DNA from 4 places in the Bacillus siamensis genome. Region 1 is predicted to be linked to each of the others. Evidence: riboswitches for the same ligand, from Rfam matches in the RefSeq annotation. Region 1 holds a riboswitch; each other region holds the start of a gene.
The links. A riboswitch is a leader RNA that binds a small molecule or an ion and turns the genes downstream of it on or off. The one in region 1 is predicted to bind thiamine pyrophosphate.
Positions count from the first base shown of each region.

Region 2: linked by a shared signal. The riboswitch ahead of thiT (energy-coupled thiamine transporter ThiT) and the one ahead of ABDB98_RS07895 (acetylornithine deacetylase) in region 1 are both predicted to bind thiamine pyrophosphate.
Region 3: linked by a shared signal. The riboswitch ahead of ABDB98_RS06865 (ECF transporter S component) and the one ahead of ABDB98_RS07895 (acetylornithine deacetylase) in region 1 are both predicted to bind thiamine pyrophosphate.
Region 4: linked by a shared signal. The riboswitch ahead of tenA (thiaminase II) and the one ahead of ABDB98_RS07895 (acetylornithine deacetylase) in region 1 are both predicted to bind thiamine pyrophosphate.

Region 1 is NZ_CP155579.1:1,538,383-1,542,284, forward strand. Features, by position in the region: gene sigG (RNA polymerase sporulation sigma factor SigG) at 1-323, shown strand, start outside; gene ABDB98_RS07890 (ABC transporter ATP-binding protein) at 451-1,248, shown strand; TPP riboswitch at 1,253-1,361, shown strand; gene ABDB98_RS07895 (acetylornithine deacetylase) at 1,435-2,715, shown strand; gene ABDB98_RS07900 (YlmC/YmxH family sporulation protein) at 2,776-3,027, shown strand; gene pgeF (peptidoglycan editing factor PgeF) at 3,180-3,902, shown strand, end outside.
Region 2 is NZ_CP155579.1:2,893,108-2,897,009, forward strand. Features, by position in the region: rRNA gene ABDB98_RS14240 (16S ribosomal RNA) at 1-956, opposite strand, end outside; TPP riboswitch at 1,386-1,486, shown strand; gene thiT (energy-coupled thiamine transporter ThiT) at 1,586-2,167, shown strand; gene ABDB98_RS14250 (flotillin family protein) at 2,198-3,727, opposite strand; gene ABDB98_RS14255 (NfeD family protein) at 3,747-3,902, opposite strand, start outside.
Region 3 is NZ_CP155579.1:1,289,298-1,293,199, forward strand. Features, by position in the region: gene ABDB98_RS06855 (energy-coupling factor transporter transmembrane component T family protein) at 1-457, opposite strand, end outside; gene ABDB98_RS06860 (ABC transporter ATP-binding protein) at 432-2,069, opposite strand; gene ABDB98_RS06865 (ECF transporter S component) at 2,056-2,655, opposite strand; TPP riboswitch at 2,836-2,949, opposite strand; gene ABDB98_RS06870 (glycosyl hydrolase family 18 protein) at 3,098-3,902, shown strand, end outside.
Region 4 is NZ_CP155579.1:1,109,119-1,113,020, forward strand. Features, by position in the region: gene ABDB98_RS05745 (monovalent cation:proton antiporter family protein) at 1-1,487, shown strand, start outside; TPP riboswitch at 1,540-1,648, shown strand; gene tenA (thiaminase II) at 1,734-2,441, shown strand; gene tenI (thiazole tautomerase TenI) at 2,419-3,027, shown strand; gene thiO (glycine oxidase ThiO) at 3,020-3,902, shown strand, end outside.

The DNA of each region.
Region 1 (3,902 bases):
ATGAAGAAATTGTGTTTGCCCTTGACGCCATCCAAGATCCGGTATCACTGTTTGAGCCGATTTATAATGACGGCGGCGATCCGATTTACGTGATGGACCAGATCAGCGATGAGCGCAATAAGGATACACAATGGATTGAGGAGCTCGCTCTGAAAGAAGGCATGAGAAGACTGAACGAACGGGAAAAAATGATTTTGCGAAAACGCTTTTTCCAGGGAAAAACCCAAATGGAAGTCGCAGAAGAAATCGGCATATCCCAAGCTCAGGTCTCAAGGCTTGAAAAGGCAGCCATTAAACAAATGAATAAGAATATCCATCAATAACGGAGAAAGCCTTTAAACATTGTTTTAAAGGCTTTTTTCGTGCGCCGGTTTACGTTTGCGAAAAAGTGATGTATTCTAATGTGTAAAAGTTTTAAGAAAATTGAAACAAATAAACGGGGGAACTGCAATGATTTTACAGCTGGACAATGTGTCATTAAAAAGAAACGGCCAATGGATTTTGAAAGATATCAACTGGCGCGTTGAGAAAAACGAAAATTGGGTGCTGTTCGGGCTGAACGGAGCCGGAAAAACAGCTTTGCTGAATATGTTATGTTCTTATTACTTTCCCACTTCAGGAGAGATGCAGGTGCTCGGCCATCAATTCGGCAAAACAGAGCTCGGTGACAGGCTCAGAAAAAAAATCGGTCTTGTTTCAGCGGGTCTTCAGCACAAATTATATGCCGCGGATTCTGCTTTTGAAATCGCCCTCAGCGGCGCGTACGCTTCAATCGGGCTTTACGAAACGCCGAGTGAACAAGTGAGGGAAAAAGCGATCGGTCTTCTGAAGGATTTAGGCGCCATCAGTTTCGCGGACAGACGGTATGAAACGTTATCTCAGGGGGAAAGGCAAAGAGCGCTGATTGCGCGGGCGCTTATGGCTGATCCGGAACTGCTGATTTTGGATGAGCCCGTGACGGGTCTCGATTTTATGGCAAGAGAGCAGCTGCTGGATACGATAACGTCGATCGCTGAAAAAGAAAATGCGCCGTCCATCCTTTATGTCACTCATCATGCTGAAGAAATTCTGCCGGTATTTGATCAGGCGCTGCTTTTAAAACAAGGCGAGGTGTTCGCTGCCGGGAAAATCAAGGACATGCTTTCTGACGAGCGGCTTACAGCGTTTTTCGATATGCCTGTCAATGTCTTATGGAACAACGGCCGTCCATTTTTAACGTGTGCAAAAGCGGCATCATCCGTCAAATAAAATCAATTCACCCTGGGGGTGCTGCTGACATGCAGCTGAGAGAGATGTTAGTCTCAACCCTTAACGGACCTGATCCGGATCATGCCGGCGGAGGGAAGCGGTGAAAAAAAGCGGAGGGAAATCCGTTTTTACCCGTTTCATTGGATGAAACGGGTTTTTTTAATACAGCAAAAGGAGAGATGTTCAATGAATCAGCTTGACATGCTGCTGCAGCAGGCGGATAAACGGCGGGGCGATTTAATACATATTGCTGAAAGGTTGATCGCCTTTCCGACACCGGCTCCGCCTGCAAGAAATACAGCAGATGCTCAGAAGTGGGTGGCCGGATTTTTAAAAGAAATGGGCTGCTCGGTCGATATGTGGGATGTGTATCCGGAAGATCCGAACGTAGTCGGTGTTTTAAAAGGGACAGATTCAAGCGGGCATCAAAGCCTGATTTTAAACGGACACATTGACGTAGCCGAAGTCAGGGATGAAGACTGGGACTCTGACCCGTTTCAGCCGCTCGTTAAAGCCGGCATGCTGATCGGAAGAGGCGCCGCTGATATGAAAGGCGGATTGGCGTGTGTTCTTTTTTCTCTGAAGCTGATCCATGATGCCGGCATTGAGCTTCCGGGCGACCTCATTGTACAGTCTGTGATCGGAGAAGAAGTCGGCGAGGCGGGGACGCTGGAATGCTGCAAACGCGGCTATCACGCGGATTTTGCGGTTGTCGCGGATACGAGCAGCCTGCATATTCAAGGGCAGGGCGGAGTCATCACCGGCTGGATAGAATTGAAAAGCAAACAAACATTTCATGACGGCATGAGGCGCAATATGATTCATGCGGGCGGAGGCACATTCGGAGCGAGTGCAATCGAAAAAATGGCGAAAATCATCACTGCCTTGGGAGAGCTGGAACGCCACTGGGCGGTAACGAAAAGCTATCCCGGCTTTTCACCAGGCACCAATACGATCAACCCCGCCCTTATTGAAGGGGGAAGGCACGCAGCGTTTGTCGCCGATGAATGCCGATTATGGATTACCGTCCACTTTTACCCGAACGAAACGCACGAACAAGCTGCGGCAGAAATCGAAGACTATATCAATCGTGTCTCTGACGGTGATCTGTGGCTCAGGGAAAACAGGCCGGTGTTCAAATGGGGCGGGTCTTCCATGATTGAAGACAGAGGAGAGGTGTTCCCTGCGCTGGAAATCGACCCGGACCATCCGGCCGTTTCTGTTCTGGCGGAATCGCACTCAGCCGTCAAACAACAGGAGCCCGTCATCGATGTTTCCCAAACCGTAACAGACGGAGGATGGCTTTATCATGCCGGGATTCCGAGCGTCATATACGGACCCGGCGATTTAAAAAACGCCCATTCCGTAAACGAAGAAGTGTCCGTCGATGAGCTGATGGACTATACGAAAATCATGCTGAGATTTATCCACACCTGGTGCAGCCGCAAAAAAGATTGCCCGATGTGACAAGGTTCAGCCCGGCCGCTCATATAATAGGAAAAAGAACGGGCAAAGGGCGTGATACAAATGATCAGCATATCTGAATTTCAAATAAAAGATGTAGTAAACGTGTCGAACGGAAAAAAACTCGGAAGCATCGGTGATATTGATATTAATGTGACAACGGGAAAAATTCAGGCGATTATTTTAGGCGGCAGCGGAAAAGTTCTCGGTTTTTTCGGAAAAGAAGAGGAAATGATCATTCCTTGGCGAAATATAGTTAAAATTGGGGAAGATGTCATCTTAGTGCGTGTAAACGAACCAAAGGGGGGAGCATAATCCTCCCTTTACTTGTAAAAAGCCGGAAATCTCAATGTTTCCGGCACATTTATTTATCTCATTTTTCAATCAGCCGCTAAACGTATGCTTAAAATTGTGTTAAAATGAGTGGGAAATTCGCTTTTTAATGTTTGTCGAAAGGTTGGATCTTCATGAATACATATCACCCGTTTAGTTTTACCACCCCCTCGGCACTCATGATAGAAGACTGGAACCGTGTGAATCAGCATAACACAAAGGTCATCGCCGGATTCACAACGAAAAACGGCGGTGTCAGCAATCCTCCGTATGAGTCATTAAATACCGGATTGCACGTCCGGGACGAAGCTCATGATGTTGTGAAAAACCGTGAAATCATAGCGTCCTTATGCGGTACTGATCTGGATTCCTGGGTATTCGCCGATCAGACACATGAAAACCGCGTCCGATGCGTGACAGCGGGAGATAAAGGAAAAGGGGCGAGAGACTATTCCTCCGCATTCCGCGGGACTGACGGGCTCTATACGAAAGATACAGATCTTTTTTTGGGCCTGTGTTTTGCAGACTGTGTGCCTTTGTATTTTTATGACCCGGTGAAATCCATGATCGGCGCTGCCCATGCCGGATGGAAGGGGACGGTCAGACAAATCGGGCGCATCATGACGGAACGCTGGGTAAACGAAGAAGGCTCCCGCTTAACAGATATTCAGGCCGTCATCGGTCCGTCCATCAGCGCGGACAGCTATACCGTCGACGACCGCGTCATCAATGAAGTCCGGGCGCTGCCGTTTTCCGCAGAATCCGCCATACGCGAAACGGAAAAAGGCCGGTACCAGCTTGATTTAAAAGAGGTCAACCGCCTTCTTCTGATACATTGCGGCATTCCGGAAGAAAAC
Region 2 (3,902 bases), 1.4 Mb from region 1:
GCTCCACCGCTTGTGCGGGCCCCCGTCAATTCCTTTGAGTTTCAGTCTTGCGACCGTACTCCCCAGGCGGAGTGCTTAATGCGTTAGCTGCAGCACTAAGGGGCGGAAACCCCCTAACACTTAGCACTCATCGTTTACGGCGTGGACTACCAGGGTATCTAATCCTGTTCGCTCCCCACGCTTTCGCTCCTCAGCGTCAGTTACAGACCAGAGAGTCGCCTTCGCCACTGGTGTTCCTCCACATCTCTACGCATTTCACCGCTACACGTGGAATTCCACTCTCCTCTTCTGCACTCAAGTTCCCCAGTTTCCAATGACCCTCCCCGGTTGAGCCGGGGGCTTTCACATCAGACTTAAGAAACCGCCTGCGAGCCCTTTACGCCCAATAATTCCGGACAACGCTTGCCACCTACGTATTACCGCGGCTGCTGGCACGTAGTTAGCCGTGGCTTTCTGGTTAGGTACCGTCAAGGTGCCGCCCTATTTGAACGGCACTTGTTCTTCCCTAACAACAGAGCTTTACGATCCGAAAACCTTCATCACTCACGCGGCGTTGCTCCGTCAGACTTTCGTCCATTGCGGAAGATTCCCTACTGCTGCCTCCCGTAGGAGTCTGGGCCGTGTCTCAGTCCCAGTGTGGCCGATCACCCTCTCAGGTCGGCTACGCATCGTCGCCTTGGTGAGCCGTTACCTCACCAACTAGCTAATGCGCCGCGGGTCCATCTGTAAGTGGTAGCCGAAGCCACCTTTTATGTCTGAACCATGCGGTTCAAACAACCATCCGGTATTAGCCCCGGTTTCCCGGAGTTATCCCAGTCTTACAGGCAGGTTACCCACGTGTTACTCACCCGTCCGCCGCTAACATCAGGGAGCAAGCTCCCATCTGTCCGCTCGACTTGCATGTATTAGGCACGCCGCCAGCGTTCGTCCTGAGCCAGGATCAAACTCTCCGATAAATGGATCACAGACTAAGCTCACTGCATCCTGCAGTAACGTCTGTGTGATCTGCATCGTGCAGACCTTAGTTTGACTGACTACGCACATCGCTGTGCGATTTATTTAAAACTTTGAATTAACAGGTACGTTTTGTCTTGTTTAGTTTTCAAAGATCATTACCGCTTGTTGAAGCAGCTTTATTATCTTACCACTTAGCTTCTTTTATGTCAACAACTTTTTTCAAATCGTTTTCGAAGCTTTTTGTTTTGTCTGCTGTTCATCAGCGACGTTTAATAATATAACACCCTTTTAAAAGTATGACAATAGTTTTTTTAAAAAAAGTCCCTGTTTATTTTCATTCATACTTATTTCAGTTTCTCTTCTATAGAAAGAATGCTGTCTTGTGGTTTGGTATATTTTCTTGTATAGTAAGATTGAACTAAATACTTGATGACCACAAGGGGAGCATTAAAGCTGAGAGTGAACGTTTTGTTCTGACCCTTTGAACCTGTTAGTTAACGCTGGCGTAGGGATGTGGCAAAGCCAAATGAATTGCAGTTTTGTAAGCAGCGCGCGGACCTTTTCCCATCCTTCCCCGCCCTGCTTTTTTGTTTATCCTTGATACGGTTGTCTGACCAGGGGGAAAACTATGAATCATTCAACACAGCTTGTGCGCTTAATAGAAATAGCGATTATGACCGGAGCGGCCGTCATTCTGGACATTGTGTCAGGTATGTTTCTCCGTATGCCACAAGGCGGATCAGTCTCTATTATGATGATTCCGATTTTTTTGATTTCATTCCGCTGGGGAGTGAAGGCCGGGCTTACGACAGGCTTTTTAACAGGGATTGTCCAGATCGCCATCGGCAATTTGTTTTTGCAGCACCCGGTGCAGCTATTTCTTGATTATATCGCGGCGTTTGCAGTTCTCGGTTTCAGCGGCTTGTTTGCTTCCGGTGTCCGTGAAACGGCATTGGCTAAAAAAAGAGGCGCATTAACGGTGTATGTGATAAGCGGCGTTTTTATCGGCAGTGTGCTGCGGTATGCGGCACATGTGATCTCCGGAGCGGTCTTTTTCGGAAGCTATGCTCCGAAGGGCACTCCGGTCTGGATTTATTCGCTCGTCTACAACGCGACTTATATGATTCCTTCTTTTATCCTTTCAGCCATTGTCCTTATCTTATTATTCATGACGGCGCCGCGGCTTCTTGAATCCAAGCGGGCAAATTGAAACAGCAGGCGGGTTATGCCTGCTGTTTTTTTATCCAGAGCTGCGTTCTTTCTTCGAATCGCTCAGTTCTTTTGTAAGTTCATTTATGCTTTGTTTTATGTTTCCTTTGCCTGAAAAATTCTCAATGATCTCTTTTACATTGATTCCGGAAGATGCTTTTAAACTTTCCTGAAGACCGGCCATTAAATTGGTTGCATAGCCCGTGACTTTATTGGCTCCGCCGTTTTCACCGCTTCCTCCCGTATCAACGACAGTTATTTTATCAATGTTGGAAAGAGGCGCCGAGACTTGCTTCGCATACTCAGGCAGCATTTTCACAATCATATCGAGGATTGCGGCCTGCCCGTATTTTTCGAAGGCTTCAGCAATTTTCTCTTTAGCTTCCGCTTCCGCAAGACCTTTCAGGCGGGTGACTTCCGCTTCGGTTTCTCCTCTCGCCTTTTCAGCCTCCGCTTTAGCAAGACCGTCAATTCTCACGCGTTCAGCTTCCGCTTTGGCCATCGCTTCAATACTATACTGTTCGGCATCTGCTTCTGCGAGCTGCTTCGCCTTTGCAGCTGCGGCCGCTTGTTCTACCGAATAACGGTCGGCATCGGCCTTTTTCTTCACTTCAGAGTCATACTGGCGCTCACGGCGGAGAATTTCTTTTTCTTCCAATTCAATCTGCTTTTGCCGCTCAATAATTTTAATCTGCATTTCCTGCTCTGTCACCTGCTGGCGGGCTTTTGCTGTTTCGAGGTCATATGCCTGGTCGGCATTGGCTTTTGCTGTGTCCTGCTCTCTTCTGTATTCCGCCATTTTCAGCTGATTGATTTTTTCCGCTTCAGCTATTTCCGTCGCCCGCTCCAGCTCTGATTTTTTTGCGTCCTTATCAGCCGCCGCGCGTTTAATTCTCGTCTCTTTATCCGCTTCTGCCGTGGCAATGTCCGCATCCCGCTTGACTTGGGCGATTCGCGGCTTACCTAATGATTCTAGATAGCCATTTTTATCGCGGACATCTTTAATCGTAAAGGAAACGATCATCAGTCCCATTTTGGCAAGATCCTGAGACGCAACCCGCTGGACTTCCTGAGAAAACTTTTCCCTGTTTTTATAAATTTCTTCAACGGTCATGGAGCCGAGGATGGAACGCAGATGGCCCTCCAGCACCTCACGCGCCTCCTGCTCGCGGTCCTCCTTAGACTTCCCTAAAAATTGTTCAGCGGCTGTTGCGATTTCCCCGATGGAGCCGCCGATTTTTATAATGGCGGTTCCGTCGGCCATTACCGGCACCCCTTGTTCTGTATAAACTTCAGGTGTAGAGACATCAAGCTTGCTTGAAAGTAAACTGAGAGGTTCCGCCTGCTGGAACACCGGAAGCACGAACGTTCCCCCGCCCCGGACGATTTTCAGACGATTTCCGCCTTCATCAATGTGGACGTTCTTATTTCCCAAATAGCTTCCGGTTACGATAAGGGCTTCGTCAGGCCCCGCCGTCCGGTACTTCGTAATAAATACAGCAATAAGTGCGATGAGTAAAAAGAATACGATTCCGATAACGATGATAATCGGCATAGTCATAACAGTTCCCCCTTAGATATCAGATTGGTTCATGCGGCGTCACAAAAAGCACTCCGTCTTTCACGTCAATCACTAATACGGCCGTCCCGTACTGAATCTGTTCTTGATCAAAGCTGACAGCAGATTTAGAAATGGCGCCTCCGATTCCCTCTATGATCACTTCCCCATAGCCGTC
Region 3 (3,902 bases), 250 kb from region 1:
ACCGGAACCCGGCAATCACGCCGTAAGCAAGCTTCGGCGGGAGCTTACATTGCTGAATCAGACTGAGCATAAACAGAATCGGATCGGTTGTGAAAAGAAACATCATCGACAAAGCGGAAAAACATAAAATACGAAACGCGATAGAAATCCCGAGCGCCGCATTATCACTGTTGACGGCAATCGGTCCGAGCTTAAACAACAGATTGCTTTCGGTTGTCGGGACGTTTCCGAATACGGCGGCTGTCCATAAAGATCCGAAGGCAAGAATGACAAACGGAACCGTAAACAGCAGCCATTTTTTAAGCGGCACACGTCCCGCCAAGAGGACGCCTCCGGCAATGATAATATAAAACAAAGCAGGCGTGTACGGGTTATAAATAAACGACAGCATAATGACGCATAACAAAACAGCCGCCGCCTTAATTGACGGGTTAACAGCCTCCAGCCGCAGGTTCATTTCTCCGCCTCCTGTCGTGTTTCATCCATTCATACCGCAGCGGCAAAGCTAAATGCGCCCGCTCCGCGATTCCGATATGATCGGAAAACAATGAGTCGGGCGTTCCGCGGTACACAAGCTTCGTGCCGCAGAGCACAAGGATCGTATCGGCATAATCTGAGACGAGCTCCATATCATGTGTCACCATTAAAACAGCCGTTCCTTCCTTTTGGATCTCCTGAAGCATCAGCATGCACTCACGCGCCGTTTTTGCGTCCTGCCCGAAAGTCGGTTCATCAAGCAGCAAAACTTTCACCTGATGCATAAGCATCGTGGCGACGCTGAGCCTGCGCTTTTGTCCTTGGCTTAAAGAGAACGGATGCTGTGAGGCATAGCGTCTCAGGCCGAACCGGGTTAAGAGCTGAAGAGCTTTCTCCTTTGCGGCTTTACCGTTTTCAAAGCCGAACAGCAGCTCTTGAATGACAGAATCTGTGACAAACTGGTGTTCAGGATTTTGGAAAACATACCCTATCAGCCGCCGAAGCTCTTTTTCCGAATAGGAATCTACCGGTCTGCCGTCTATTTTGATGTCTCCGCTCACAGGGCGGATGAGCTTGGCCGCGGCGGACAGGAGCGTGGATTTTCCGGTTCCGTTAGGGCCGGCAATCGCGGTGATTGACCCTTTTTTTACGGAAAAGCTCACGTCCTGAAAAATGGTGTCCGTTCCTCTTCTGAATGACAGCCCGTGAACACTCAGCGCGTCCTCTGCCGAAAGCGCGGCGGGCCGGGGGCCGGGAAAGGGCGGTACAGGTTCCTGAAACAGTCTTTCTTTGCACAATGTAAAAGGGATGCTGACGTGCTTCTGCAATGAGATCACCCGCGGAATCGGAATGCCGAGCTGCGTCAGCTCTTCAAGTTTTGTTTCAAAGATCGCGTCGGTCTCTCCGTCCATCACCTTCTGACCCGTTCCGTCAAGGACAATCGTCCTGTCTATCCACGGCGCCCAATGATCTAGCTGATGCTCGATAACGAGAAGTCCGAAGCCTTTTTTGGCCTGCAGTTCTTTGATCAGCCGCACCAATTCCCGCACGGAATATGGATCAAGCTGTGCCGTCGGTTCGTCTAAAATAATGAGTTCCGGTTCCATCGCAATGATACAGGCGAGCGCGACCTTTTGTTTTGAACCGCCTGACAGCGAGGCGATCGTCCGTGTTTTCAGATGAGTGATTTCTAATTTTTCCAAAACGTCCTCAATAATTGAGTCCATCTCTTCTTTTGTATATTGCAAATTTTCCAGACCGAAGGCTATTTCATCTTCAACCGTCAGCATGCAAAACTGCTGATCCGGATCTTGAAACACGACGCCGATGGATCGGGCGGCGGGTTCTGACAGGTCCGAAAGATGTGTTCCGTATAAGGAAACGGTTCCCGTTTGAACTGCATCGCAGGCTTCCGGGTACAGACCGTTTAAACAAAGTGCGAGCGAGCTTTTACCGCATCCGCTCGGCCCGAGCAATAAAACCCGTTCTCCTTTGCGGAGCTGAAATGACACGTCTTGAAAAACCGGCTTCTCATCCTGCTCATAAGAAAAGGTAAGACGGCGGGCCGATAGAAGGGGTTCAGATGCCTGCATCTTGGTTCACCTGTTTCTTTTTCTTCTTGAATTCTTTTCCGAGCGCCATGCCGTTCAGCACCCCTGTGTAAGCCAGCGCATCACTGATTGCTTTGCCGAGAAGGCCGGCAAGAAGCGCACCTGAGACCAGGCGGATGAGAAGCATGACGGCTAATAAACCCGGATTCAAAACAGAGTATCCGGAAATGAACAAGTCATAAATGAAGCTCGCAACAGAAGACCCCATACCGGATAAAAGGAGCACGGGCAGGGTATACACCCGCCAGCGTGTCGCAAAAAAGACCGCTTCCGCACCGATTCCCTGCGCGATGCCGATCAGAATCACCATCGGCCCTGACGGATTTCCGAGTAAACACTCCACAAACGCGGCGATGATTTCAGAAACAAGCGCCGCTCCCGGTTTTTGAATAATGTAGGCGGCAATCACCGAGACGATAAACCAAATACCGTAAATCGGTTCGTAGCTCATCCGGCCGAAAAACCCTGCCGCTATATTGCTTGCATGAGTTGATAATAAATAAACGACAGCGAATACAACACTGATGACGGACATGACGACAATTTCTCTCATTTTCCAATTTTTCATTGTGATCTCCTGCTTTCTTATCGGATAGTCGTATGTATGAAAGAGTTGATTTTACGAAAGACGATTGATCGTAAGTTTCATATTGCAGTGTCCTCCCCGTTTTTTAATGAAAAATAAAAAACTGCATATCCGAGGGAATATGCAGCAGCAGAACGAAAACGCATGGAAAAAACCCTGCGCTCCGGTCAATCTGCACTTCCCCACGCTGGTATTATCCAGATCGGGTTATAAGGGATCAAAACACGCCTGCCGCATGTTTTATCTCAGCCGATAACAGCACCCCTAGTGCGTTTCCTATACAGTTTTTTATAATGACATCATCATAGTTGATCATATCTGATTTGTAAACAGCCTTTCTCTAAACAGAGTTTGGAATCGGACCGGAAGATCATTCATAAAGATAAGAAGAGCCCTTTTGATCAAAAGGAAACGGAGGACATCTATGTTTGTTCATACAGTGCAGTCTGGTGACTCGTTATTTTCCATCAGCAGAAAGTACGGATACCCTGTTGACAGCATCAGAAGCGTCAACGGGCTTGAGGAAACGAATATCGTTCCGGGGCAGGCGCTTTTGATCCCTCTTAATGAATATACGGTTCAGCCGAATGATACGTATGCCGTTATCGCAAGTAAGACTTATGTGCCGCAGATGCAGCTGATGCAGGCAAACCCGGATATTCCGCCGAACCGGCTGCGGCCGGGTCTGAAAGTGAGAATTCCGGATATCTCCAACTATTTGGCGGGAACCCTGCAATTTTACGTCATTCGGACACCTGAAGCGGACAGAGAGCTCATTAATGATTTTGCACCCTATTCATCGGCGATTTCTTTGTTTGAATATCATTTTGGCCCAAACGGAGATATCATGAATGATTTAAACGACAGGACCGCGATAGAAACCACATGGCAAAACAGAGTGCGGCCGCTTGCGGTTATCACGAATCTGACAGAAGGAGGGTTCAGCCCGGAATTAGCCCATCAAGTCCTGCAGAACCCGACGGCGAGAACGAACCTCGTCAATAATATCGTCTACCTGACCGTAAGAAAGGGATACGGCGGTGTAAATATTGATTTTGAACGGATCAGGGAAGCCGACCGGGACCTGTTTACAGGATTTCTCCGGCAGTTAAAAACCCGGCTCTCAGAGCATCAGCTCGCGCTAACGATATCGGTTCCGGCGAAAACAAATGAAGCGGTGCCGTGGCTGAGGGGATATGATTACGGCGGAATCGGAGCCGTCGTCGATT
Region 4 (3,902 bases), 430 kb from region 1:
ATGCCTTTGTATTAGCCGGTTTTATTCAAAACGCGTTTTTAATGACGCTTATTATTTCGACAATATCACTCGGTGTGGTCGTTCCGACTTTAAAGGAAGAACGGATCATGAATTCCAATATCGGCCAGATTATTCTGCTTGTCGCCGTTATTGCGGACTTGGCTACGATGATTCTGCTCGCTTTCTTCTCTTCTCTTTACGGGGAAGACAGCGGAAATATGTGGCTTCTTTTGATTCTCTTTGCCGCGGGGGTGGTGCTGTATTTCTTCGGCAGGATCTTTAAACACCGCTCATTTGTGCAGTCGATGTCTAAAGGCACCGTCCAGATCGGCACGCGAGCCATTTTTACACTGATTATCGTGCTTGTCGCTTTATCGGAATCTCTCGGGGCGGAAAATATTCTCGGTGCATTTTTAGCAGGCGTTTTAGTATCGCTTCTGTCGCCGAATAAAGAAATGGTGGAGCAGCTGGATTCATTCGGCTACGGGTTTTTAATTCCGATCTTTTTCGTCATGGTCGGGGTGAAGCTGGACATATGGACGCTTTTCCAAGATCCGAAAACATTGACGATGATTCCGCTGCTTCTGCTGGCGCTGTTTATCAGCAAAATGTTCCCGGTGTTTTATTTAAAGAAATGGTATGACAAAAGAACCGTGTTTGCTTCGGGGTTTTTGTTGACTTCTACGCTGTCACTTGTTATCGCGGCGGCTACGATCGGAGAAAGGCTTCACATTATCAGCGCCAATATGTCCGGCGCGCTGACTTTGGTTGCGGTTATCGCCAGCATCATCTCACCGATCGGCTTTAAAAAATTATTCAAGCGGCAAAGTGCGCCGCAGGAAAAAAAGCGCATTACATTTATCGGCGCCAACCAAATGACGCTTCCGGTGACGCTGGAGCTGCCTGATGAGGAATATGATGTGCGGGTCGTCCATGTGTATCAGGAAAATGCCGGGGAAAAGCTTGCGGAATCCGTTTTTTCTGTTGAAACGATTTCTGATTACGAGCCCGGCACGCTTGAGTCGCACGGTATTTTTAAAACGGATATTCTTGTCGTGGCGACGGGAAATGAAGATGTGAACGCTGAAATCGCCTTAATGGCGAAAGAGAAAGGGACTGAGCGTATCATCGCAAGCGTCGGCTCGGTTGAACATGAAACAAAACTGAAGGAAGAGGGCATCAGTATTTTTTCTATCCTTCTGTCTACAAAGACGCTCTTGCGCGCATTAATTGAGGCGCCGGGCGTGATGAACCTTCTGACGAATGAAGAGTCTTCGCTTTATCAGATCAATCTGGAAAACACGGCGTATAACGGCATTATTCTGCGCGAATTTCCGCTGATGGGTGATGTGATTTTCGTCCGGATTTTCAGAGGTGTGGACAGCATCGTTCCGCACGGGGACACGAGGCTGAAAACAGGAGACCGTCTCATCGTTACGGGCTCGCGCAACTACGTGTCGGAGCTGAGAAAAATCCTTGAAGCTTGACCAAATTGCATTTCGTGATAAGATAGAAGGCATAACAAGTAAATTATAATCGTATGACCACTAGGGGTGTCCTTCATAAGGGCTGAGATAAAAGTGAGACTTTTAGACCCTCATAACTTGAACAGGTTCAGACCTGCGTAGGGAAGTGGAGCGGTATTTTTTGGGTTCCTTTTATCCAGATAAATTCCAAACCACTTTTCCGATGCGGGAAAGTGGTTTTTTTATTTTATCAGGGGGGAAAACTTTATGACATTTTCTGAAGAATGCAGACTGGCGGCAGCCGAATGGTGGGACGGAAGCTTTGTTCATCCGTTTGTAACAGGGATCGGTGACGGAAGCCTGCCGTTAGATCGTTTCAGTTATTATGTGCTGCAAGATTCCTACTACTTGACGCATTTTGCAAAAGTTCAGGCGTTTGCAGCCGCATATGCCGAAGACTTGTTTACGACGGGAAGGATGGCGGGCCACGCTCAGGGCACATATGAAGCGGAAATGGCGCTGCACCGCGAATTTACGGAGCTTTTAGGGATTACAGAAGAAGAGCGTGCGGCATTTAAGCCGGCACCGACAGCCTATTCTTATACGTCTCATATGTACAGATCGGTGTTGAGCGGCCGTTTTGGAGAAATTTTAGCCGCGCTTCTGCCCTGCTATTGGCTTTATTATGAAGTTGGCGAACGCTTAAAGGAATGCAAACCGGAACATCCGATTTACGAAAAATGGATCGGTACATACGGCGGAGACTGGTTCAGACAGCAGGTCGAAGAACAGATCAGCCGTTTTGACGAGATTGCTGAAAACAGCACAGAGGAAATCCGCGCGAAAATGAAAGAGAATTTTGTGATTTCAAGCTATTATGAATATCAATTTTGGGGAATGGCTTATCAAAAAGAAGGCTGGTCGGAGAAGGGCGGAAAAGAGGTGGAGTCCTTTGGAGCTGCACGCCGTAACTGATAATCGCAAACCCGTTGCCGAGCTGGCCGAGGATATTCTATCGATTCAGCGCGAAGTGAGCTTTATCCATATCCGTGAGCGGGGCAAAACAGCGGGAGAGATCATGCAGCTTTTGTCACTGTTGAAAAAAGGCGGTGCGGATAAGGACAAATTGATCATCAATGATCGGGCAGATATCGCGCTTTTTGCCAATATACAACGTGTTCAGCTTCCGTCCAGCAGCTTTTCCGTAAAGCAGGTGCGGAGCAGATTTCCCCATCTCCATATCGGACGTTCGGTTCATTCACTGCAAGAAGCCGTCCAAGCTGAAAAAGAAGATGCGGATTACGTGGTGTTCGGCCATGTGTTTGAAACGGAATGTAAACAAGGACTTGAGGCAAGAGGCATCGGCCTGCTTTCAGATATCACACGTACGCTTTCCATCCCCGTCATTGCAATCGGCGGAATGACACTGCAGACGATCGGGCTCACAAAGCAGGCGAAACCGGACGGAATTGCCGTTATGTCGGGCATTTTCTCAGCTGAAAACCCTGAGGAGGCGGCAAAACGGTATGCACGCGCGGTGAGGGGGGCTGATGATGAATAAGCACTATGATACGGCGGTTATCGGGGGCGGAATTATCGGATGCGCCATTTCTTATGAGTTGGCGAAGATGCAGCAGAACGTTGTCTTGTTTGAAGACGGAGCAATCGGCCGAAAAACGACAAGCGCTGCGGCGGGAATGCTTGGCGCTCATGCGGAATGTGAAAACCGTGATGCGTTTTTTGATTTTGCTATGCACAGCCAAAGACTGTATGAAGCGGCGGGGCAAGAGCTTGAGGAAGCCAGCGGCATTAACATCAGGCGCCATAACGGCGGAATGCTTAAATTGGCGTATACAGAAGAAGACATGACCCGTTTACGGAAGATGGATGATTTACCTTCCGTCACTTGGCTCTCAGCGGAAGAGGTTCTTGAAAAAGAGTCTTACGCTTCAAAGGACATTCTCGGCGCATGTTTTATAAAAGACGATGTCCATGTCGAACCTTACTATGTTTGCAAAGCGTATGCAAAAGGGGCGCGGCGTTATGGCGCTGACATATATGAGCATACACAAGTCACTTCCGTAAAACGGATGAACGGGGAATACTGCATCACAACGTCCGGCGGGGATGTTTATGCTGACAAAGTCGCAGTTGCAAGCGGTGTATGGAGCGGCCGGTTTTTCAGCCAGCTCGGCTTGGGACAGCCTTTTTTCCCTGTGAAAGGAGAATGCCTCTCTGTGTGGAATGACGAAATCCCGCTGACCAAAACCCTTTACCATAATCAAAGTTATGTCGTTCCGAGAAAAAGCGGGCGGCTTGTCATCGGCGCCACGATGAAACGGGGCGACTGGAGCGACACGCCTGACGTCGGCGGGATTGAGGCTATCATTGCGAAAGCGAAAACCATGCTGCCCGCCATTGAACATATGAAAATAG